2 regions of the Paenibacillus sp. VT-400 genome follow, and region 1 is predicted to be linked to the other one. Evidence: riboswitches for the same ligand, from Rfam matches in the RefSeq annotation. Region 1 holds a riboswitch; the other holds the start of a gene.
The links. Region 1 has a riboswitch for glycine ahead of gcvT (glycine cleavage system aminomethyltransferase GcvT). Riboswitches for the same ligand answer to the same signal wherever they lie in the genome.
Positions count from the first base shown of each region.

Region 1 (11,535 bases):
GGAGGAGTCCCGAGAGGAGATGAGAATTCTCGGTGATTTAACCTCCCTGGCCGAATCGTATAACCGTGAAATCGCTCTGAACACCGAAACGGTAGGTGTGCTGGACTTCCTGTTTGCCAAAGCCAAATATGCGGCCACCATGGATGGGCGTACCGTTCGAGTCAATACACAGGGCCACATTAACCTTCAACGTGCACGTCATCCGTTCATGGGTTCTTCCATGGTTCCCCTTGATTTTGCAATCGGCAAAACGTACTCGTCGCTCATTATAACGGGCCCGAATACCGGGGGTAAAACGGTCGCACTCAAAACACTTGGTTTGTTAACCCTGATGATGCAATCCGGTTTGCTTATTCCGGTAGAGGATGGTGGCGAGATGGCCGTTTATAACGAGGTAGCGGTTGATATTGGTGACGGACAGAGTATGGAACAAGCGCTCAGTACATTCTCTGCACATATTCGCAATATGATTGGCATACTGGAACAGGCTGATACCTCAACTCTGGTGCTCATTGATGAGATGGCTTCCGGCACAGATCCCGGTGAAGGTGTTGGACTTTCTATCGCCATGCTGGAGGAACTTCACAGCCGCGGAGCAACCGTTGTGGCGACAACACATTTTGGTGAGATCAAACATTTTGCAGCTGCCACGCCAGGATTCGAAAATGCCCGTATGGAATTTGACACCGTTTCTCTCCAGCCGCTGTATCGATTGCGTATCGGAGAAGCTGGTGAAAGTTACGCCTATTCCATCGCATTGAAGCTAGGCATGCCACAGCGAATTATCGAGCGATCCAAGTCCCTGTCAGATCAAAGCATTTCAAGAGATCGTACATTCGTGTTCACGTCACCTCCTTTGGAAACTCCGGCCCTGACGCCTGCTCGTTCTGGTACAGAATCAGTCAGCCCAGCAGAGTTATCCAGGAGGAACCAGTCGAAGCAGTCAAAGGATTCAATCGCTCTCCACAAAAAGACAACAACCAGAGAGTCTGATTCTCCTGCTCCTGCCAAAACGTTTCGCAAAGGAGATCGGGTGTATGCGGCCTATCTTAATCAGTCAGGTATCGTCTGTGATGTGGAGGATAGCCGTGGAAATATCGGGGTCATGCTACGTGGACGCAAAGTCAAAATTCATAAGAAACGCCTGACCCTGCATATATCTGCCAATGAACTTTATCCGGGTGACGATTATGACTTGGACATTGTGCTAGAAACAAAGGAAAATCGAAAGAAACGTAAGTTGATGGAACGCAAACATGTGGAAGGCCTCCAAATTGAATTGCCGCCTGAAGAATAGCCGATGGAGAAACAGATGTGGTGAACTGGAAGTCATATATACAGAGTGAAATCCATAATCACCAGCACATTTCTGTTATACTGGGACCAGTATGTTCAACTTCAGCTCGTAGCTATTGTACAGGGAGGGAAGACCGAATGTCTGCAGAACAAGACGATCAAGAGCACATCCATATCGATGTTCTTGTCTGCCCATTATGTGGGGAAGCTAATCGCTGTTCCTATGCCGCAGGACATCCTCATTCGGAATGCTGGTGTAACCGGGCTACTTTCCCCGAAGGTGTATTTGACCGTATTCCGGCAGAGCAGCGCCGAAAATCGTGCATATGTCAACGCTGTTTGGATGACTATGCCAATAAAAGCCAACCAAAAGAAGAGCCACACAGTTAACAACTGTATGGCTCTTCTTCATTATGTCTCATCTATACTATTAGCTTACAGCCATTGCTCTTACATTTGGTTATACTGGGCAACAGCCTGTTCAAGCACCGGATGATGCTCATCCATGGACGTATAATGGTGGAGCGCAGCTGTTATCCCCTTCTGGCGGATCATGTCCTGTAGTTCAACTGCTTCCGGATCATCGGAGACATCGAACTTGCAGGCTGCTGCCATGCCCATAGCCAGATAGGTCGTATCAGTTCCATCCGCATATGCCTGAAGGGCCGGGCGAACCAGACGATCATTCGGAGACAACTTACGCAGCGGGGAACGACCAACACGAGTAACCTCATCGGTAAGATACGGGTTGACAAACCGTCCCAATATTTTGACAATATACTGCTCATGTTCTTCCGGGTTGAATGCAAAACGTTTCACCAGAACTTTTCCAGTTTCCTGCAAAGCACCGTAGACAATGGATTTCACCTTTTCATCAGCAATAGCCTTCTGAATCGTGTCATACCCGTGCACATTACCTATATATGCTGCAACGCAGTGTCCTGTATTAACAGTGAACAGCTTCCGTTCGATATACGGCTCCAGATCATCGACATATACAATGCCCTCAATCGGTTTGAATGCTGGAGCCATCTGGGAACGATCCACCACCCACTCGTAAAAAGGCTCCACCTGTACATGCAGAGGATCTTCATGATGCTGAATAGGTACAATCCGGTCTACGGCCGAGTCTGGAAAATAGACAAACTGATCTGCAAGGGAACGTACCTCTTCATTAAGCAGAGCATATACATGCTCTTTCAATTGCGAACTGGCTCCAATGGCGTTCTCGCAAGCGATAATGTGAAGCGGGTTTTGTGCCGGACCCGAATTCAACCTTTTCTCAAGTCCCTTTGCAATACCTGGTGCAATATGTTTCAGCACGCCTACGCCCACCGCCGTTGTAATCAGATCCGCTTCCACCACGGTTTGGGCAACCGTCTCCAGCTGGGTTCCATCGATTGCATTTACACCTGTGACAGTCTCCTGATCCTTGCTCTCGTTGGCCAGTTCCACCGTATACTGCCCCCGTTGCTGGAGAGCTGTTACCAAGGTCTGATTCACGTCAGAGAAAATCACCTCATACCCTGCACGGGAGAGAATCAATCCGATAAACCCGCGTCCAATGTTACCTGCGCCAAAGTGTAAGGCCTTCATAGCTCCATTTCACTTTCCAGAATAGCAATAACTTCTTCGGCTGTTTTCGCCAGACGCAGGGCCTCCATATTCTCATCCTCAGCACAGATCACCGCGATGCTAGTCAAGATCTCCATATGTTCCCCGCCTTGAGCCGCGATACCAATGACCATATAAGCCTTTTCTTCGCCAAAATCAACACCCTGTGGATACTGAATGACAGAGATACCTGTGGATAAAATGAAAGCTTTGGACTCCTTTGTACCATGCGGAATAGCCAGGCCGTTCCCTACATAGGTCGAGACAATCTCTTCCCGTTCAATCATCTTCTCAATGTAATCAGCGGTAATATGTCCCGCATCCTTCAGAATCTGTCCTGCCATGCGAATCGCTTCGTATTTGTCCTGAGCCGTCGCATTCATGATGACTTTATCTGTTGTTAACATACTCATAATGGTTGACCTCCAATTTCGGTTTTACTGCGATAAAATCCAACAAGTTCCTGGGACAGGTAATGAATGAGTTCATCCCTGATTCCCTTTTCCAGCAATGTAATCATTTCTTCCTGTAATAACAGGGCGCTGATCTCACTGAGAACCTCCAGGCTTTCCTTGGATAATTCTCGGGGACCAAGCATCAAGAGGACATGGGTAACTCCTGCGGGATCATCCGGCGTACAGAGGAGTGGCTCAGTGAGCTGAAACAAGCTAATGGACGGCCTGTAGATTCCCTCACTGCGTGTATGAAACAGCGCAAGTCTTGTACCGGGAATCTTCTGACTCCCCACTGCTTCACGTGCCTCCAACCGTTTTGCGATCTCCCCCGGTTCCTTCAGCACACCAGATCCATGGAGTACGTTGCACATCGCATATACGGTTTTATAGAAACCGATATCTTGGTTATCCAGCGGATACACCTGAAACTTGCCAATAATTCGGACGATTTCAACTAAAATAGCTTCCAGTCCATCCGGGTCCGAGTAACGACTTGTCGTCTGAACCTCTGCTTCACGGGGTTTATTATGCTGTCGTTGTAATGTTGTTGTTCGGATAAAATGACGCAGACGCTCGCTCTCTTCTGCCGTAAGCAGTGGACTCACTTTGTAATACTGATGCTCATCCATCGGCAGATCAACAGTGGATAACACCAGATCATATTGATCTGTAGGCATCCGGGCAGCTTCATACCAGGACACGCTGTCCATGATCCGAATCTCGGGAATCTCCTTGGACAGTCGGCTGGAGAGCATACGTGATGAGCCGATTCCGCTTGTACACACGATGATCGCCCTGATCTCCCGTTTCAATGCACGTAACCTCTCGATGGAAGCCCCAAAATGCATGACCAAGAAACCAATTTCTTCATCCGGAACTTCTGTGCCTGGCCAAGCTTGATGCACGGATTGTTTGACCTCTTCGAAGAGGGAATCATAATCCTTGCGAATCTGCTGCAGTAGCGGATTACGAATCATCTGTTGCCCTTCAATTCGCTCCATGACAGGTTGCATATGACCAAGCAGACCTTCACGAAGCAAACGATCCTCATGAAAGGCGTAATGTGTTCTCGCCTGCATCTGATCAATCAGTGAATGTACCCTGTCCAGTAAAATCAAATCATCTATTGGCAACAGCCGCGAAGAATGAATCCGCTGCTCTGTCTCAACTAATAGTCTGTGAAAATAAGCTTGCTCATCTTGGGAGAATGTCAGCCCCAGCTGGGTCGATAACACACCACACAAGCGGGAAGCCATATAAGGTGGAACCTTCATCTCATCCTGCTCTGCGACTTCATCTCCCTTGTTCTCCAGGGGAGGTATACGGCCAATGCCAAAGCCTTTACGAATACGTACAACCGCTACGGATAATTGAATCAGCAACTTCATGTATTGGCGTTCCGGGATGTTCTCCAGCCATTCGATATCTGGTTGCCATAACGCATTTTCGACCGTAAGTACATCACCATGTCCAATCATATCCAACAATTTTTGGTTTACGATGGAGCCCCCTTGTTCAGGTTGTCTTCCGAACAGGTCGGATTCATCCAAAAATTCGAGAGCAAGTGCAGCTATGGCTGTGCGATGAATCGTCTCACTTCCGTTAATCTTGACGCCATATCCACGTCTGCGAACCAGCTTTAGTCCCGCCTGACGAATCCGTGACTCCAGATCGTCCAGATCAGTGGTTACGGTGGATACGGTCACTTTCAGATCCGAAGCCAAGGCGAGTAACTTTACAGGCTCCGGTTCATCCAGCAGGATGCAAAGCATGAAGAGCTTACGCTCTTCTGGCGTAAACTCTACATATTCTTTACCCTCTAGTTGCTGGCGCAATACAGCCAGATCATCGGAACTGGCATCGATTCGGATACCGGTTCCTGATTTTTTTTCCAGCTTCATACCCAAAGGTTCAAGCCATTGTTCAATCATTTGCAGCTCCCGGTGAACCGTTCGGGTACTGACCTTTACTTCAACGGCGATTTCGCCGGCTGTTACTTCATGTGGATGCTCTAGCAGGAACTCCACGATTTCACGTTGTCTTTTGGTAATACTCATATCTCAGCCTCCGGCTCAGGGAAAACAAATGCGTGCAATTACTTTAGACGTTCAACGAGCGCATCGTATTCCGGGCTTTTTAGGAAGTTGTCGATGGATATATGTTCTGCATTCGGTGCAACGGAGCGGGCACGATCGGTCAATACTTGTTGTGTGATCACCACGTCTGCATCCGGCGGGATATCACTGATAGCCGTATTGGTCACCGTAACGTCAATCCCCTCTGCTTTCATCTTCTTGCGTAGAATGGAAGCACCCATGGCACTTGACCCCATGCCTGCATCACAGGAGAAGACAATTTTCTTCACGTCTGTTTTGACTGTAGAAGAAGCCATATCTGCGGCTCTGTCTGCTTCACGTTGATTAGCCGTAATACCAGCGTTTGGCACGGTTCCTTGACTCTTCATGTCTTTCATCCGACTGGATGCGGACTCCAGATCTTCGTCCTTTTGTTTACCCGTTTTCAGCAACACTGCTGCAACCAGGAAAGAAACGACGGCTGCTACAAGCACCCCTGCGAACATCGGCAGGTATCCACCTTTTGGTGTTAAGAAGAAATACGCGATAATACTACCCGGTGATGGTGCTGAAACAAGTCCTGCTCCGGTGAGCATGAATGTTAATGTACCTGCGACGCCACCCGCAATTGCAGCAAGAATCAGAATCGGTCTCATCAGAATGTAAGGGAAGTAGATCTCATGAATTCCCCCGAAGAAATGAATGATTACGGCACCCGGTGCAGAAGATTTGGCCATTCCGCGTCCGAAGAAACAGTAAGCAAGTAAGATACCAAGTCCCGGACCCGGGTTTGATTCAAGCATGTATAATACGGATTTTCCTAATTCTCTCGCTTGATCTGTTGCAATTGGTGTAAGAATCCCGTGGTTGATTGCATTGTTCAGGAACAATACTTTACCTGGTTCAATGATTAGGTTGACCAGCGGCAGCAAACCAAGATTCATTAAGCCCTGTACACCGGCAGATAATACTTTGCTAATCGCTTCTACAGCAGGCCCGATGCCCAGTAGCGCAAAAATCCCCAAGATCCCGCCAATAATACCGGCTGAGAAGTTGTTAACAAGCATTTCAAATCCGGCTTTAACTTTACCTTCAATGGATTTATCAAACTTTTTAATGATCCATGCTGCCAGTGGTCCGGCAATCATGGCACCGAGGAACATCGGAATATCACTACCCACGATGACCCCGATGGTCATAATGGCACCCACGACACCACCACGCTGACCATGCACCATCGTACCCCCGGTGTAACCAATTAACAGTGGCAGCAAATATTTGATCATCGGATCGACTAGCTGCGCAAGCGTCTCGTTAGGGAACCAGCCTGTTGGAATGAACAGAGCCGTAATTAATCCCCAGGCGATGAACGCTCCCATATTCGGCATGACCATACCACTCAGGAATCGGCCAAAACGCTGAACACCTACCCGTAGCCCACCTTTGGAATTGGACGATTGGTCCAAATTACTCATTGTATTATCCTCCTTGGATCAAGTGATTATGATTTATGAAAGGGGTATCATTTCTCCCCTGCTGTAATCCTAAGCGAGAATGCTCTCCTGTTCAATGAAATGAAAGCGTACTTTCGTCATGAACAATGATGACAACATTAGGTTATGTAATCGTTTTACTTGATGCATAATGGCTGAACCCATTGGTACACAAGGATTTTCTTGCCTATGACTTTTGTCATTTCCAAAATCATTTTCTAAACTATAGCTTGGTCCAATCAGGTGATTTACATCCACAATCTGCTTCAATCCACATTCAAAACCATTCTTGGAAAGCACAAAAAACCTGTGCAAGCATCCGGCTCACACAGGTCGAAACAATATGAAGCTCATATCATTTAATTATAAAATATATGTTAATAAGTACAAGTTCGTTGATACTATTCTTCCGTATGTTTCCGATACGCGTCTGCATTCATCAATGTAGACAATGCTGCTGTCAGATCTCCCTCAACACGGATCTCAATCATCCAGCCTTCCTCGTAAGGAGAGCTGTTCACAAGTTCAGGGGAGTCCTGCAACGAATCATTCACTGCAATAATTGAACCTGTGACGGGAGAGAACAAGTCCGAAACCGTTTTGACCGATTCGATCGTTCCAATGCTGTCCTCTGCTTTTACATTGGTTTCAAGGTCAGGCAATTCCACAAACACAATGTCACCCAGCTGATGCTGCGCGAACTCGGTAATGCCAATACGTACAGTATCCTCCCCTACGGTTTGCACCCATTCGTGCTCTTCACTGTACAGGAAATCACTTTTCAATTCGCTCATCGATATCCGCCTCGCTTTTCATTAAATGAGTGCATGCGTTCTTTGACCTTAACCTTTTTCCCAGAACATAGCGTATGACATTTTTGAATCAAATGTCAAGATACCTCACAATTTATTTGCTGAACACCTCTAAATCCTGTAACCGGATTACACTCTTTCTTCATATACTGGTGAATATTAGAATAGTAAGCGTAGTCTTTTTAAATACACGAACAATAAAATAAAAACTAAATTAAATATTCGGTTTTAAATCATTATCTATGATATCGTTCTTGACATCGGTAGTGGATTCACGTTTTAATGAGAGGAGTAAATGTGTTTATTGGACTATGTTATACCCGCGGATGAATGTAAAGGGAGAGATTACCCGTGACACCCGATTCGGGATGTACATGAGGTAACGCCGAAGGAGTAAACCACCGATAAGCGGGGGTGAATCTCTCAGGCAAAAGGACTTTTACGGGACGCAACTCTGGAGAGCATCTATTCGCCCTGTGCGGCGTTATGATCACCCAAGGGGAAACCTGCTGCACAACGTAGCGGGGTAACTCTCAGGTACAAGGGACAGAGCCTTAGAATACAGCGTGCTACTTGGCATGCCGATTCTTTGGCCTGTCCTTTTCCTTTTTCCCAAAAAACGAAAAACAGGATGTAGAATGGCGCTGCCATAGCTGCCTTACCATACTTATGTGATGAAAATATCTAGCTGAAAATTTAAAAATACCCTGGTTCATTGATCCACGATTGTATATCCGGCCGTCTGACGGCCCATGACGAGGTGATTTGATGTCTGATTTGCTTAGAACACCACTCTTCCCACTATATCAGCAATATGAAGGCGTACGGTGCATTGATTTTGGAGGCTGGGAGCTTCCCGTACAATTTAGCGGAATCCAGAAAGAACATGAAGCAGTACGCGAGCGTGCTGGACTGTTTGATGTATCCCATATGGGCGAATTCACTGTACAGGGTGAGCAGGCTGAAGTTTTTTTGCAGCAAATGATGACTAATGATGTGACCACGCTGGTTCCCGGTCAAGCCCAGTACACCCTGATGTGTTATCCAGATGGCGGTGTGGTGGATGATCTGCTCGTGTATAAGCTGGAAGATCAGCATTATATGCTTGTGGTTAACGCCTCCAACATCGACAAGGATTGGGCGTGGCTGCAAGAGCACTTGATCCCCGGCGTAAGCATGACCAACGATTCGGAGCAGACGGCGCTACTCGCCTTGCAAGGTCCACTGGCTGTAGACATTATCGGGAAAGTTACAGATACGGATGTAAGCTCGATTGAACCGTTTCGTTTTGTGCAGGATGCTGAAGTATGTGGAGTAAAATTACTGTTGTCCCGTACCGGTTATACCGGTGAAGATGGCTTTGAGCTATATGTTCCTGCAGATCAGGCCGCTGTGGTCTGGAATGGGTTAATGCAAGCCGGTGAAGGTCACGGACTTGTACCGACAGGCCTCGGTGCTCGGGATACACTGCGCTTTGAAGCAAAGCTCCCTCTGTATGGACAGGAATTGTCGGCAACCATCTCTCCGCTCGAAGCTGGCGTAGGTATGTTTGTGAAGCTGAATGCCGGACCTTTTATCGGACACGAAGCCTTGTTACAGCAAAAAAATGACGGGCCCGCCCGCAAACTGGTCGGCATCGAAGTGTTGGAGCGCGGTATTCCTCGCCCGCACTATCCGATTTACGCCGAAGGCGTACAGATTGGTGAAGTGACAACAGGCACGCAATCACCTACATTGAAGCGTAATCTGGGGCTTGCCCTCATCGACAGCAAATACGCTGCGCTGGGAACCCCGCTTGAGATTGAGATCCGCGGCAAGAAACTGAAAGCGGAGGTCGTGAAGACCCCTTTTCATAAACGGACACGTACGTCGAAGACACCTACTCAAGGAGCTGATCAAGCATGAGCAAGCACCGTTACATTCCCATGACTGAGCAAGATCAGAGCGCCATGCTCGCAACCATCGGTGTGGATACGCTGGAAGATCTGTTTCAGGACATTCCGCAGGAGATTCGTTATCAGGGCGAGCTGCCCGTATCCTCCAAACTTGATGAATATGCGCTGACACGTCATATGTCCAAACAAGCCGGCGCCAACGCCAATTTCGAAACACACGCCAGTTTCCTCGGCGCAGGCATATACGATCATCATGTTCCTTCCGTCATCAATCATGTCATTTCCCGTTCCGAGTTCTACACTGCCTACACACCTTATCAGCCTGAGATCAGCCAAGGTGAACTACAGGCCATTTTCGAGTTTCAGTCCTACATCTGTGAATTAACCGGTATGGCTGTAGCCAATGCCAGCATGTATGACGGTGCAACGGCCTTTGCGGAAGCGGGTAATTTGGCCGCAGCAGCAACACGTCGCAAACAGCTCATCGTATCCCGTACCGTTCATCCGGAAGCCCGTCAGGTATTACAGGCATATGCGCACGGATTAAGTCTGGAGATTGTTGAGATTGGTTATAAGGATGGCGTCACTGATTGGGATGCCCTGCAAGCCGCCATATCGGACGATACCGCTGCTGTCATGATCCAGAGTCCGAACTTCTTTGGTGCTGTGGAAAATGTGAAGCAGGCTGCCGACCTCGTGCATGCGCACAAGGGCCTGCTCGTTGTAAGTACCAACCCGCTATCGCTGGGTCTGCTGGAAGCCCCAGGCAAGCTGGGTGCCGACATCGTTGTTGGCGATGCGCAGCCCCTCGGCATCGCCGCTTCACTCGGCGGCCCAACATGCGGATATTTCGCTGTATCCCAGCCTCATATGCGCCGAATTCCTGGCCGAATCGTAGGCCAGACCACGGATCGAAACGGCAAGCGTGGTTTTGTACTCACACTGCAAGCACGTGAACAGCACATCCGCCGCGAAAAGGCGACATCCAACATCTGTTCCAACCAAGCTTTGCTTGCACTCAGCGCATCTGTGTATATGTCCATCATGGGTAAACAGGGCATGATCGATGTCGCGGATCTGAATTTGCAAAAGAGTCATTACACCCTCAATACATTAACTGCGATTCCTGGAGTTAGCCTTACTTTTAATGCACCAACATTTAATGAATTTGTGATTAAGCTTCCTGAAGGAACCGATGTGGATACACTTCAACTGAAACTGCTGGATGCCGGCTTTATTGGTGGTTACGAACTCGGACGTGATTATCCGGAGCTTGCCGGACATATGCTGATTGCTGTTACCGAACGGCGTAGTAAGGAAGAAATTGACGAATTCGCACGAGCATTGGAGGGATCGCTGTGACTCAGGAAACGACGACGACGACAACGACAACATCGGTACAAGGACAATCGGAAACAGGTACCTCTGTCTCCACTTCGGTTCAACCTGAGACGGATACAACATTTAGTGCACAGACCTTATCTCCTGCTCCGGAACAATCATTGATTTTTGAACTCAGTAGCCCGGGGCGTGTCGCTTATTCCTTGCCAGAATGTGACGTTCCTCGTCAAGCTACCGATACGTTGATTCCCCGGGAAATGCTCCGTTCGGAAGCAGCGGCACTGCCGGAAGTGTTCGAGGTAGATGTTATTCGACACTATACTGCGTTGTCCCGCCGCAACTTCGGCGTAGATAACGGATTCTATCCACTTGGCTCTTGTACGATGAAATACAATCCAAAGATTAATGAGGATGTTGCCCGTTATAACGGTTTTGCCAAAATCCATCCGTACCAGCATGAATCCAGCATTCAAGGTGCACTAGAACTGTTATATACGTTGCAAAACGACCTTGCAGGTCTGACAGGTATGGACGCTGTGACCTTGCAACCAGCA
Region 1 covers NZ_LELF01000067.1:4,338,007-4,349,541, forward strand. The annotation lists gene EL84_RS29520 (endonuclease MutS2) at 1-1,297, shown strand, start outside; gene EL84_RS29525 (cysteine-rich CWC family protein) at 1,435-1,686, shown strand; gene EL84_RS29530 (mannitol-1-phosphate 5-dehydrogenase) at 1,747-2,892, opposite strand; gene EL84_RS29535 (PTS sugar transporter subunit IIA) at 2,889-3,323, opposite strand; gene EL84_RS29540 (BglG family transcription antiterminator) at 3,320-5,422, opposite strand; gene EL84_RS29545 (PTS mannitol transporter subunit IICB) at 5,461-6,915, opposite strand; gene gcvH (glycine cleavage system protein GcvH) at 7,335-7,727, opposite strand; glycine riboswitch at 8,072-8,194, shown strand; gene gcvT (glycine cleavage system aminomethyltransferase GcvT) at 8,514-9,650, shown strand; gene gcvPA (aminomethyl-transferring glycine dehydrogenase subunit GcvPA) at 9,647-11,002, shown strand; gene gcvPB (aminomethyl-transferring glycine dehydrogenase subunit GcvPB) at 11,143-11,535, shown strand, end outside.

Region 2 (11,535 bases), on a different contig from region 1:
ATGGATTCATGTCTTGTTGAGCAAATGTTGAAGCCTTTACGTTACCACACATGCTAATTATAGCTTATCCATTAACGTGGGGAATGTCATATTAATCAAGTCTACCAAGTACATATCAGTGCTACACCTGACGGGAGGAAATTCATTATGCTGCTGGAAGCCATCTATCATCAACCGAAACGAAACTGGGCCTATGCCTATGACCAAGATACAATCCATCTGCGCCTGCGTACCAAAAAGAATGATCTGACAGAGGTACATGCCCTGACCGGGGATAAATATGCGTGGAATGCAACCAAAGCGCTAGTTCCCTTAACCAAGTTTACCTCTGACTCCATGTTCGATTATTACGAGGGTGAAGTGAAACCTCCCTATCACCGACTGAAATACTCTTTTCTGCTCAAAAACGGAGACGAACAGATCTGGATGACCGAGACGGACTTCCAGGAAGAAGAACCGGACGACCCGGGCCGTATGTTCCAGTTCCCTTATATTCATGCCGGAGCTGTATTCACACCCCCCGCATGGGTTAAGGATGCGGTGTTCTATCAGATTTTCCCTGAACGATTCGCCAACGGCAACCCGGATATTAGTCCGGAAAAGGTAGAGCCGTGGGGTGGTGAGCCGACACCTTTCAATTTCTTCGGCGGTGACCTTCAGGGCGTGATCGACCATCTGGATTACATCAGCGATCTTGGCATTAATGCGATCTACTTCACACCCATCTTCGAAGCCACTACCAATCACAAATACGATACCGAAGACTACCTGCGGGTGGACCGGCACTTTGGTGACGCAGATACCGTGAAAAGACTGGTCGAGCTGTACCATGCACGCGGAATTCGCGTACTTCTGGATGCTGTGTTCAACCATTCCGGGAAGACATTTGCGCCGTTTGTGGATGTGCAGAAGAACGGAGAACAATCCAAATACAAAGACTGGTTCCATGTACACGAATACCCGCTGGACGTGAAGGACGGCATTCCAACGTATGAGACCTTCGGATTCGAAGCGCACATGCCAAAGCTGAATACGGAGAATGCTGAAGTTAAGGCCTATCTGCTGGAGGTTGCCGAGTACTGGATCAAGGAAGTGGGTGCGGACGGATGGCGGCTGGATGTGGCAGACGAAGTGGACGATGCATTCTGGCGTGATTTCCGCCGTGTAGTCAAAGCCGCTAATCCGGATGCCTACATTCTGGGCGAAGTATGGAACGAGTCTTCCTCCTGGTTGCAAGGCGACCAGTTCGATGCGTCCATGAACTATCCGTTTACCGATGCCGTGAATGCTTTCTTTGTGAAAAATACAATGCACGCCGAACAATTCGCGAACTCCATCGGGCGACAGTTGTCCCGTTACCCGCTTCAGGCCAGCGAAGTGGCGTTTAACTTGCTGGACAGCCACGATACCCCGCGGCTGCTCACGCTGTGTGAAGGCGACCAGCGCAAGATGAAGCTAGCTGCGTTATTCCAGTTCAGTTACATGGGTGCTCCGTGTATCTATTACGGAGACGAGATTGGCATGGACGGCGAACATGATCCGGGCTGCCGTAAATGCATGGAATGGGATGAAGCGAAGCAGGACCGAGAGCTGTTCGACTTTTATCAGAAACTGATCTCCCTGCGTCATGCTCATCCTGCCCTGCGTGCAGAAGGCACCGTTCGTTTCCTGCAGGCTCGTCATGATGGCAGCCAACTGGTATTTGAGCGGCAAAATGAGGAGGAACGCATTTTGGTTCTGTTCAACCGATCAGAAGAGACAGCTATTGTCGAGCTGGAGGCCGGTGACGAGGAATGGACCGAGTTATTCGGCGGAAACCATCGTACCGCCAAGGAAGATAGAGTACTTGCCATTGAACTGCCTGCGTATGGATATGCCGTACTGAGTACGGCTGTGAGCCAGGACTAGAGTTATAAATACACATATATCTGAGCCACATCTAGGTAGCCTATCTTCGCTTCATCTGGCAGCATAAAACAAGCGTCCTGCATAACCCGGATTCGGGTTCGCGGACGCTTGTTTTTGTATTTTTGTATTCGCCGTTATACATCATAATGTCACTGATTTATATATCGGTGGTCCCGGTTCAGCTTAAACCCGAGTATCCTTGTCCACTTGAGCATTGTCCGCCCCACTTGTAGTTGTGTCAGAATCCGCTGGCTTCGACTCAGGCTCAGGCTCGGCACGCTTGGCCTTTGGTTTAGCCAGCTTCTGCATCATTTTTCGGCCGGTTGGTGTCTGGGCCAGTCCACCTTGGGCTGTCTCCCGATGGCGGCTCGGCATTGCACTGCCTACTTCCAGCATGACATCGATGACTTCGTCTGACGGAATGGCACTACGCACTCCGGCCAGGGCCATATCAGCCGCAGCCAGCGCCGTAACTGAACCCAGTCCATTACGGACGATGCACGGGATTTCAACAAGGCCTGCGACCGGATCGCAGATAAGGCCCAGTGTATTTTTTAACGCCAAACCAACGGCATGAACGACCTGTTCCGGTGTACCTCCACGCAGTTCAACCATGGCACCCGCAGCCATGCCAATAGCGGAACCCACTTCCGCCTGACACCCACCCTCGGCGCCGGAGATAAATGAATTGTTGGCGATTACATAACCAATCGCTCCCGCACAGAACAATCCGTTCACCAAATGTTCGTCCGTCCAGCCAAATCGCTCCTGTGAGCTAATAAACACCCCCGGGATAATGCCGCAGGAACCGGCTGTTGGTGTTGCCACGATCCGGCCCATGGAGGCATTCACTTCAGATACACACAGGGCATACGCCATGGCAAGTGCGGAAGCATCTCCTGAACAAGTCTCACCCTTGCGAATGTACTCGGCCATTTTTTTGCCGTCTCCACCTGTTAATCCACTGCGTGATGTCGTATCTTCCGTTAACCCTTTGCGTACCGCTTCCTTCATCACCTGATAATATTCAGACATCTGCTTCACAACATCCGCTTCCGGTGTATTGGTCTCCTGAACCTGCTCCTCGATCATCAGCTGAGCAATGGTTTTGGATTCTGCTGTACAGATCGTATTCAGTTCGTGTAAATGTTTAAACCGCATCCGAATCAACTCCTCTCTTCAAATCGATAACACGAATGTCCAGCACATGGTCCAGCTCTTTTAGACGCTTGAGCATATCAGGATTAGGCACACCATCCATTTCCATCGCGGTAAGTGCTTCGCCATCACGGGCTTTCCGGTCCACCTGCATATACCCGATGTTAACCCCGGATGAACTGATCGTGGACGTTACCGACGCAAGCACCCCTGCTTTGTCTGCATGTCGCAGAACGAGTGTTGGAAACTCACCACTAATCTGAACACGAAAATCATTCATCGAATGCACCGATACGCTTCCACCACCAATGGATGCACCGATTAAGGAGCAGGCACGTTCTCCATGCCACAACTCAATTTTGACCGTATTTGGATGAGGAGCAGGCAGGCCACTTGTATAAAACTCAACCTCCATCCCCGCTTCCTCTGCGTATTGCTCTGCATCCGGGATACGCGGATCGTCTGTGACATAATCCAGCAGACCACCGATCAGTGCCAGATCTGTTCCGTGCCCCTGATACGTATCTGCAAATGAACCGTACAGCGTCAGCCGGGCACGATCTGGCGTACATCCTAGCCACTGTCGAGCAATTCTCCCTAACCTTGCCGCTCCAGCTGTATGTGAACTTGAAGGCCCCGTCATCGACGGACCAATAATTGAGAAAACATCTTTAAATCGCACTTGTAACCCTCCATTATTAATCATGATTCATATTTGTAAAATGTATTCGTCATTTCGATCCAGGAGTTTCATCTACAATGTCCCTTTTTTTTGGATATGATGACATCAAAAAAGGACAGAAGAAGGCCTTAGGCCCTCTCTCTGTCCTCGATACCTGAGAGTTTCACGATCAGCAGTGTCTCACGACAAGGGTGCATTGCCTGCGATTATAGACAAGTTCACCGGGCTGACTGATCATATACCCCTTGGGTGGCGCAGTTCACGCACTCTCCAGAGTTGCGTCCAACGATGGTACATTTACCTGAGAGATTAACCACTGCGCCGGGTGCGCAGCAGCTTGCTCCTTCGGTGCCTGAGCACTAGCCATTGTGCTCGGCTAATCCAGGTCTCTCCCGCTCGTTATCATCCGCTGTATTATTTTAATTCAATTCGAATTGGTATATTTCTAAATTTTTGATCAAGTATACCCATAGAGTAATGTACAATATCATATATGTCAACAAAAGTAACGTGTAATTATCATAAGTTCGATGTCTATTTTAACTGAAACGAATAGCATTAATATTTCTCACTTCCGCTGAGGCACTCGTGACGTTGCTAGTTGTCGTAAATTGGATACTTATCGTGTATGCATTAGTCGTTGTAGCCGGGGATGTATCCACGTAAGTGTTGGAGGAAAGAAACCTCAACGTTCCCGAAGCATTACCGCTTCGTGAGAGCTGCAATTGATTAATTAAAACTCCATTACGTCTCAGATTAATGTTATACGCAATACTCCAGTTAGCCCCTACAACTATTGCTATTTGTGTACTATTATCGATTTTCACGCGTTGACCTGCCACTACAGGTACATTAAGTGTCTGAATCGTCGTTTCAGCTACTAATGAAAGACCCAACGCCGTGGTCTGGCTATCAGCAAACAAGGAAGAATCCGCAGGAGCAGAAGCTGCTGTTGATCCGATCGCACCTGTAGCCCCAGTGACTCCTGTTGCTCCCGTCAATCCGGTTGCACCTGTAACACCAGTATCTCCAGTCGCCCCTGTTACGCCTGTTGCACCTGTAGCCCCAGTAACTCCGGTCGTCCCCGTTACGCCTGTCACTCCCGTATCTCCAGTAACTCCGGTCGCACCCGTTACCCCGACTAGACCGGGGTCCGCTCCTAACAATTCCTCAGACACCAAACGATGTGCCGTTACCAGTTGACCGTTCTCGTTTTTCCCCCATACGGAAATCTGAACTTCATCCTCCGTATCATCACCTGTGATAAATATAAACTCAAATGCATCCAAATCTGCATAATAGTCATTTGTTATAACCTGGTTAGGCAAAACATTAAACAATTCCTCAACGTATAGTGTGCGAACACCATTCAAATAATAGCCTTGAACCAGAACGGTAGAGAAACTAGTGAGACTCCAATTGTCTAATTTCACTGTAATTCTCTGTGTAGGACGCTCGCCGCTTCCCACCACTATATTATTTTCTATTGGCCCTGTTGATAAAACAGCCATCCTGCGATGCCCCCTTCTCCTGCCTGCATCACCAAATCAAGATTGTCTTCTATGAATATGCATATTGAACTGTAAACGTGAAGTTGCCCTCTTGCCTTTTTGGAATGGACTGAAAGGAGATCGAATAGATATCCACCACACCAAAAGGAGAATATACAAAAAAAGCTGCCGCTTCGTTTCTGCGGCAACCTTATTATTATTCTTTAGCTCATCTAGACGGATTGGGAAGGGTCAGTTCTTCCGCCCAAGCTTGCAGCTTTGCCTTTGTCCATCCTTCGTTTTCACCCATGATGGAGTACCGCAAGCCATTCTCACTCCATGATATGTTCCGAATGCTCTTCATATATGAACCCTCGGTGTTACGAACCTTAATCTCGGCTTCATCCGGTATTAGTGTATCGTCCACATTTTCTTCCGGCATCTTGAATACAGTCAGGCTGACTTCTACCTTGTCGTTACTTACATAATACAAGGTTACTTCATCTCTGCTCAGCTCACCGCGCGATGTAGACATTTCGATCCGTGATAGTTCGAATTCTCCACTCATGTCCTGTAGGAACGGCTGTTCCAACGCTTTTTCCGCTTCCTCTAGGGTCACTTCGGAATTCTGCATCATATCGTTCAAGTCCTTCACATCGACCTCCTTAGGGATGTCAATTACGAAAGTATCCTTTGTGAATTCAGGGTCATACTGAATCGGATCATAGACCATTTCTGATTTTCCATCCCCATATGCGCTGTTTACTTTGACAATCATCCACGTTTTGGGATCTACCCAATACTCTGAAGATATGGAGAATGCGCCTTCTTCTTTTGGTGTCAATTCAATATGAATGACGTCCTGTCCATGAAGTTTCTCCTGTCCCATCATATTCACATCATGCGTAGTACGTAACCGCTCTAGTTGATCGAGCAATATTTGCTTCTGGGTTTGATTAGGTTGTTGTGACACGGATGATGCATCCATGGAATATGCTGCCCCTGTTTCTTTTTCATATATGATGATCTTCTTTCCATCATTAACTGCGTAACTGACATTGCCATTCTCTGATGTTTCCGTGCGCTTTCGTCCGGTTTCACCATCTACCCATTCCTTAATTTGCATCGTGTTAGTCAGCTTGTCATCCGCCCATATCTTCATCACACCTTCCGCATAATACGAGGCGGGTTCTGTTTCTGCTGAGACAACCTTCTCAATCATCTCATCTCCTGACATAGCCAGCATATCCTTCTCCGCGCAACCTCCAAGCAGGGCGCCTGCCAACACAGCAGTACCCAGCATCATCCATCCTTTTTTCATCATCTTATCCACCCTCTCTGCGTTTACATTCTCCATGTTCAGGCAATCGGCATGCTGCCAGCGTTCCATATCCTTCGTATGACCACATGCGCATATCCCCTCCGTGCTTTATTGCAACCCGTTTGGCTATACTCAATCCCAATCCCGAACCACCTGCATATGTCTTCTCCTCCTGATTCTGGTGTTGAACATAGGGTTCGAAGATACGAATGAGCTGTTCCTCAGGAATAGCAGGACCTTCGTTTTGTACTATGATCAATGTTGCTCCCGCCCTGTAGTTATCCAATTCAGCTCCAAGCGGAGGAATAATCCATTCAGGAAGCTCCCAATCTGAAGCAATAACCCCTAGTCCCATTACACCGTTCGTCCTTGTGTGGCGTAGTGCATTATTTATCAGATTATCTGTCAGGCGCATCAGTTGTTCGGGATGAACTCGGTACAGTTGATCTGTGCGGACATCCATCTTCACGTCAATCTGACCACGCTCGGCAAGTCCCTCATAGCTCCCAAGCAGCATATCAAAAAACTCTTCACCTTCCACCTTAACCATGGCCATCTCCGATTCACTGGAACCCAACGCCGTATACATCTCAAGTTCACTAATCATCTGTTTCATCCGCTCCACATTTCCGAGCAGCACATCCTGATATTCCTGCCTTTCAAGGCGTTTCAGTTGACGATCACCGTTAAGTACTTCCGTATAGGCACTAATGGACATCAACGGTGTTTTCAGATCATGGGATAACGAGGCGATCATGAGCTCTTTTTCTTTTTGCTCCCTCTCCACATCGGCCTGAGTATGTCTGATCTTGTCTTGCATTGCATCAAACTGTTGGAGCAAGATGCCCATTTCATCATGACGAACAGGTACCACATCCGTAGCAGCCTCTCCCCGTGCAAAAGCATCCATTCGTTCTATGAGATATTTCATCGGCCGAAAGAGCTTTCGGGATAGCAACCACAGCACTGTTCCGTATAACAGAATAAAGAAAGTAGCAGCGAGACCCATGACCCAGGTAGTCCGCAAGGATATGCCTTCCAGCCAATCTCCACGTAGCATGACGATTTCGTAAATGCCGACCAACTCACCCTTTTCCCATACGGGTTTCTTCAACGAAAATGTACGATGACGAATCTGTAAGTTGTACAAATTACGATACAGCTCCGCCCCCCCAACGGTGTAAGCTCCAGCAGACCATGTACTCCCCTCTGATGTGTACACCCGAATCCCTGTTGGTAAATACAGAGCAAAGTTCACCCGGCCATTCTCCAATTCAGAGAGTGCAGCGAAAGCATCAGGCGAGTGCAGCTGGTACAGTTCCGGGTCAGATAAAGCCAGTTCAATAGGAGCCAATTGTCCGGACAACTCCACATATTCCGTTACGGCACGCTGATCATTGTAATAGTTATACAGGGAGTACAGCGCCCACCCAGCAGCGACAGGCAGCAGCATTACAATGAGGAAGGCAAGCATTAACCAGTACTTCAACTTCATTCCTCAGGCTCCCCCACGAACCGGTAACCACTGCCCCACACCGTCTGAATCCAGCGTGGATGATGGGGCTCGTCACCAAGCTTGGCCCGAAGGCTCTTCACATGAACTGTGACTGTACTCGAGTTCCCCGCCTCTGGCTGACTCCAGACATGTTCATACAGTTCCGCCTTGGTAAACACCCGGCCAGGATGAGAAGCAAGTAGTATGAGCAAAGCCCATTCCTTGTTGGTTAGTGCCACATGTTCTCCATGAACCTGTGCGCGCTGATTCAAATAATCAATCGATAACCCATCGTTATACTGTCTATCTGTCGAATCCGGCTCTACGCCCTGATATCTGCGGTACCTATTCAGATGAGATTTAATGCGAGCTGTAAGTTCCGTTAGACTGAAGGGCTTCGTAATATAATCGTCAGCTCCCAGCCCAAGCCCCCTGACTTTGCTCTCTTCCTCGATTCGAGCACTCATCATGAGCAGCGGAACATCGCTGATCAGTCTAATGTTTTTGCATACCGTGAACCCATCCATTTCCGGTAGCATCAGATCCAACAAGACTAATTGATAGGTTCCCTCCCTAAAGTCTTCCCAGCTCTCCAAACCGCTTGATGCCCAAGTTACACCATAACCCTCATGACGTAGATGGTCTCTCAAAATACGGGCAATCTCCGGATCATCCTCCACCAGCAATATATTCTCGCTGTCTCTCATCGCTGCTTCATCCTCCCATGACTATATTGTAGCTAAGAAAAGTTGACTCTCCTCAGAGTTTATACTTTCTTCATAAATGTCCATTACGATCGCTATCTAATGCATGCAAAAAGAGCACCCCGATTGTTCAGGACGCCCAGGTAATATTCACAATCTTAATCCTAAGTTATAGCTCCTAAAAAAGGAAACACCTCATAACTCATAGAAGATGCTCTCGTTCTGTACATAGGGTCTACAATACTTGCTGCATAGCTTCGGCATGCGATCTTTCATCCATTCGTGCCTCGACTCATTCGCCATCTGAAAGGCATAATAACCCAGTGTAAAGATCAACATAAACCCTTCCATTAACCGGATATCACGATCCGTCAGTGGTGCGATCTGTTGGGTATAACCGGATAAGAATATGTCACGTTCCTCCCGATTGAACATAAGTGCTGCCCCTCCGGCATCAAAAAGATAATATCCATAACCGTGTAGACAAAAATCAATCATGGAAATCCCCTGCTCCGTTATCAGCAGATTGTTGCGAGTAATATCCCCATGAATGATCCCCCATGTCCCTGCGTGCTGCGGGTATGTTTCTAACTGCTCATTAATGTTCTCAAACGTCTCACGAAGCAGATCGAAGTCTTCCGTTGTAAAAATCCCCAGTCGGACGCCTTCATCTAGCTGCCCGAGCATGACCAAGTTCTCATGGCTATTGCCATATGCCGGCCGCACCTTTGTTCGATCTGTCTGATTCTGCTCACGCCCATATTGATGAAGCATCTGCAGCTGTGCCCCCAGATCATAGATCTGCTCTGTTGTCAGGCGTTCTCCCTGCTGGATGTCCCTTCCCTCAATCCACTCCAGTACTGTACAGCAGATTTCTTTACCTGCCTCACTTGTCCATACCGTGACCCATTCACCCGATACATTCCGTACCGGATGCTGCACGCGCAATGCTGTCGTTGCCTTTAACTCATGAAGCAGGTTCATCTCTGCCTCCAGCGCAGGAAGCGTATGCTGAATGCCGGTCATACTTGCATATGCGGCTTGATGGATACGTAGCAGATACTTCTGCCCGCTTGCTTCATCAACGACATGATATGTCAGATTCTCATTATGACGAATATATGAAACGACAGGTTTCTCAATAGTGTAGTTCTGTATAATCTGAGCTGCCATATGGTCGTAAGACATCTGATCCGTAGTGATTATCAACATCTCCTTCGAAGTCATGTAAACGTTCTCCACACTAAATATCGTAGCATAATGTTTATCCCGCATACAGAAAATCCCACTAAAATTATAAATTAAAAAAGCACAATCCCCGAACAACCGTCCAGGCATTGTGCTTTCTTTTGTCTCTATTATTTCTTAATCTCTTTGTCTATTACTCTATGTTACACTCCATGATCCAATTAACCGAAACGACCCATAATGTATTCTTGCGTCAGACGATTGTCCGGGTTCGTGAAAATATGCTCTGTATCCCCGTGCTCAATCATGCTTCCCAGATAGAAATAAGCTGTATAATCCGAGATGCGTGCCGCCTGCTGCATGTTATGGGTAACAATAACAATCCGCAGCTCCTTCTTGAGCTCGGTAATCAACTCTTCAACTTTACCCGTAGATACCGGGTCAAGTGCAGATGCCGGCTCATCGAGCAGCAGAATCTGTGGTTCAACAGACAAAGCGCGAGCGATACATAGGCGCTGCTGTTGTCCGCCAGAGAGAGACAGAGCTGACTCATGCAGTCTGTCTTTCACTTCGTCCCAGAGCGCAGCACGGCGCAAGCTTTTTTCCACAATTTCATCCAGTGCCTTCTTACTCTTCGTACCACGGTAGCGGGGGCCAAACGCGATATTGTTGTAGATGGACTTATGAAAAGGATTTGGCTTCTGCCACACCATGCCAATCTTCTGGCGAAGCTTGATTACATCGGTTCCAGGCTCATTCAGATCGTTACCGTCCATCCAGATATGTCCCTCTGTACGGGAACCGGCAATCTCGTCGTTCATCCGATTCAGCGACCGGAGGAACGTGGATTTACCGCAACCAGACGGCCCAATAAGAGCCGTTACGCTTGCTTCAGGAAACGTCAGGCTAATCTGCTTGACCGCCTGGAAATGTCCATAATATATGCTTAACTGTTCCGTACCAAAAGGTATGGCCATGTTGGTTCCTCCTTATTTCGAAGCTGTCATGCGGCGGAATACAACCCGACCGATCCAGCGTGCACTTAGATTGAACGCCAGCACGAGAATGACAAGCACGGCCGATGCCCCTGCTGCCACTTCTTTGGAATCTGGCCCAATACCTTCACTATTCACTTTCCAGATATGGACAGCAAGTGTCTCTGCCGGACGGAAAGGATTAAGCGGTGATCTTGGACTCGTCGGATTCCAATCTGTAAAGTCCAAAGGTGGACTACTCATACCTGCGGTGAACATCAGCGCAGCTGCTTCACCGAAGATCCGGCCCGATGCCAGGATCGTACCCGTGATCAAGCTCGGCAATGCCACAGGCAGTAGAATGGAAGTGATAATCTTCCACTTGGACAGTCCAAGCGCCAGACCTGCTTCCTTCTGTTCCTTCGGAACAGCCCGGAAGGCCTGCTCCGTTGTCCGTACCATTAGTGGCAAGTTAAAGATCGCCAGAGCCAAGGCACCCGAGATCAGGGAGAACCCAAGACCAAATTGATTTACTAGCAGCAAGAGACCAAACAAACCGATAACGATGGATGGGAATGATGACAATACTTCAACGACCAGACGAATGAAGCTGGT
Region 2 covers NZ_LELF01000038.1:189,088-200,622, forward strand. The annotation lists gene EL84_RS00945 (alpha-glycosidase) at 148-1,908, shown strand; gene sdaAA (L-serine ammonia-lyase, iron-sulfur-dependent, subunit alpha) at 2,092-3,069, opposite strand; gene sdaAB (L-serine ammonia-lyase, iron-sulfur-dependent subunit beta) at 3,059-3,748, opposite strand; glycine riboswitch at 4,029-4,153, opposite strand; gene EL84_RS31945 (hypothetical protein) at 4,288-5,259, opposite strand; gene EL84_RS00965 (LolA family protein) at 5,468-6,562, opposite strand; gene EL84_RS00970 (sensor histidine kinase) at 6,564-8,054, opposite strand; gene EL84_RS00975 (response regulator transcription factor) at 8,051-8,761, opposite strand; gene EL84_RS00980 (phosphotransferase enzyme family protein) at 8,954-9,985, opposite strand; gene pstB (phosphate ABC transporter ATP-binding protein PstB) at 10,168-10,923, opposite strand; gene pstA (phosphate ABC transporter permease PstA) at 10,936-11,535, opposite strand, start outside.
Region 2: it holds a riboswitch for glycine, as region 1 does, so the genes downstream of both, sdaAB (L-serine ammonia-lyase, iron-sulfur-dependent subunit beta) here and gcvT (glycine cleavage system aminomethyltransferase GcvT) in region 1, are expected to answer to the same signal.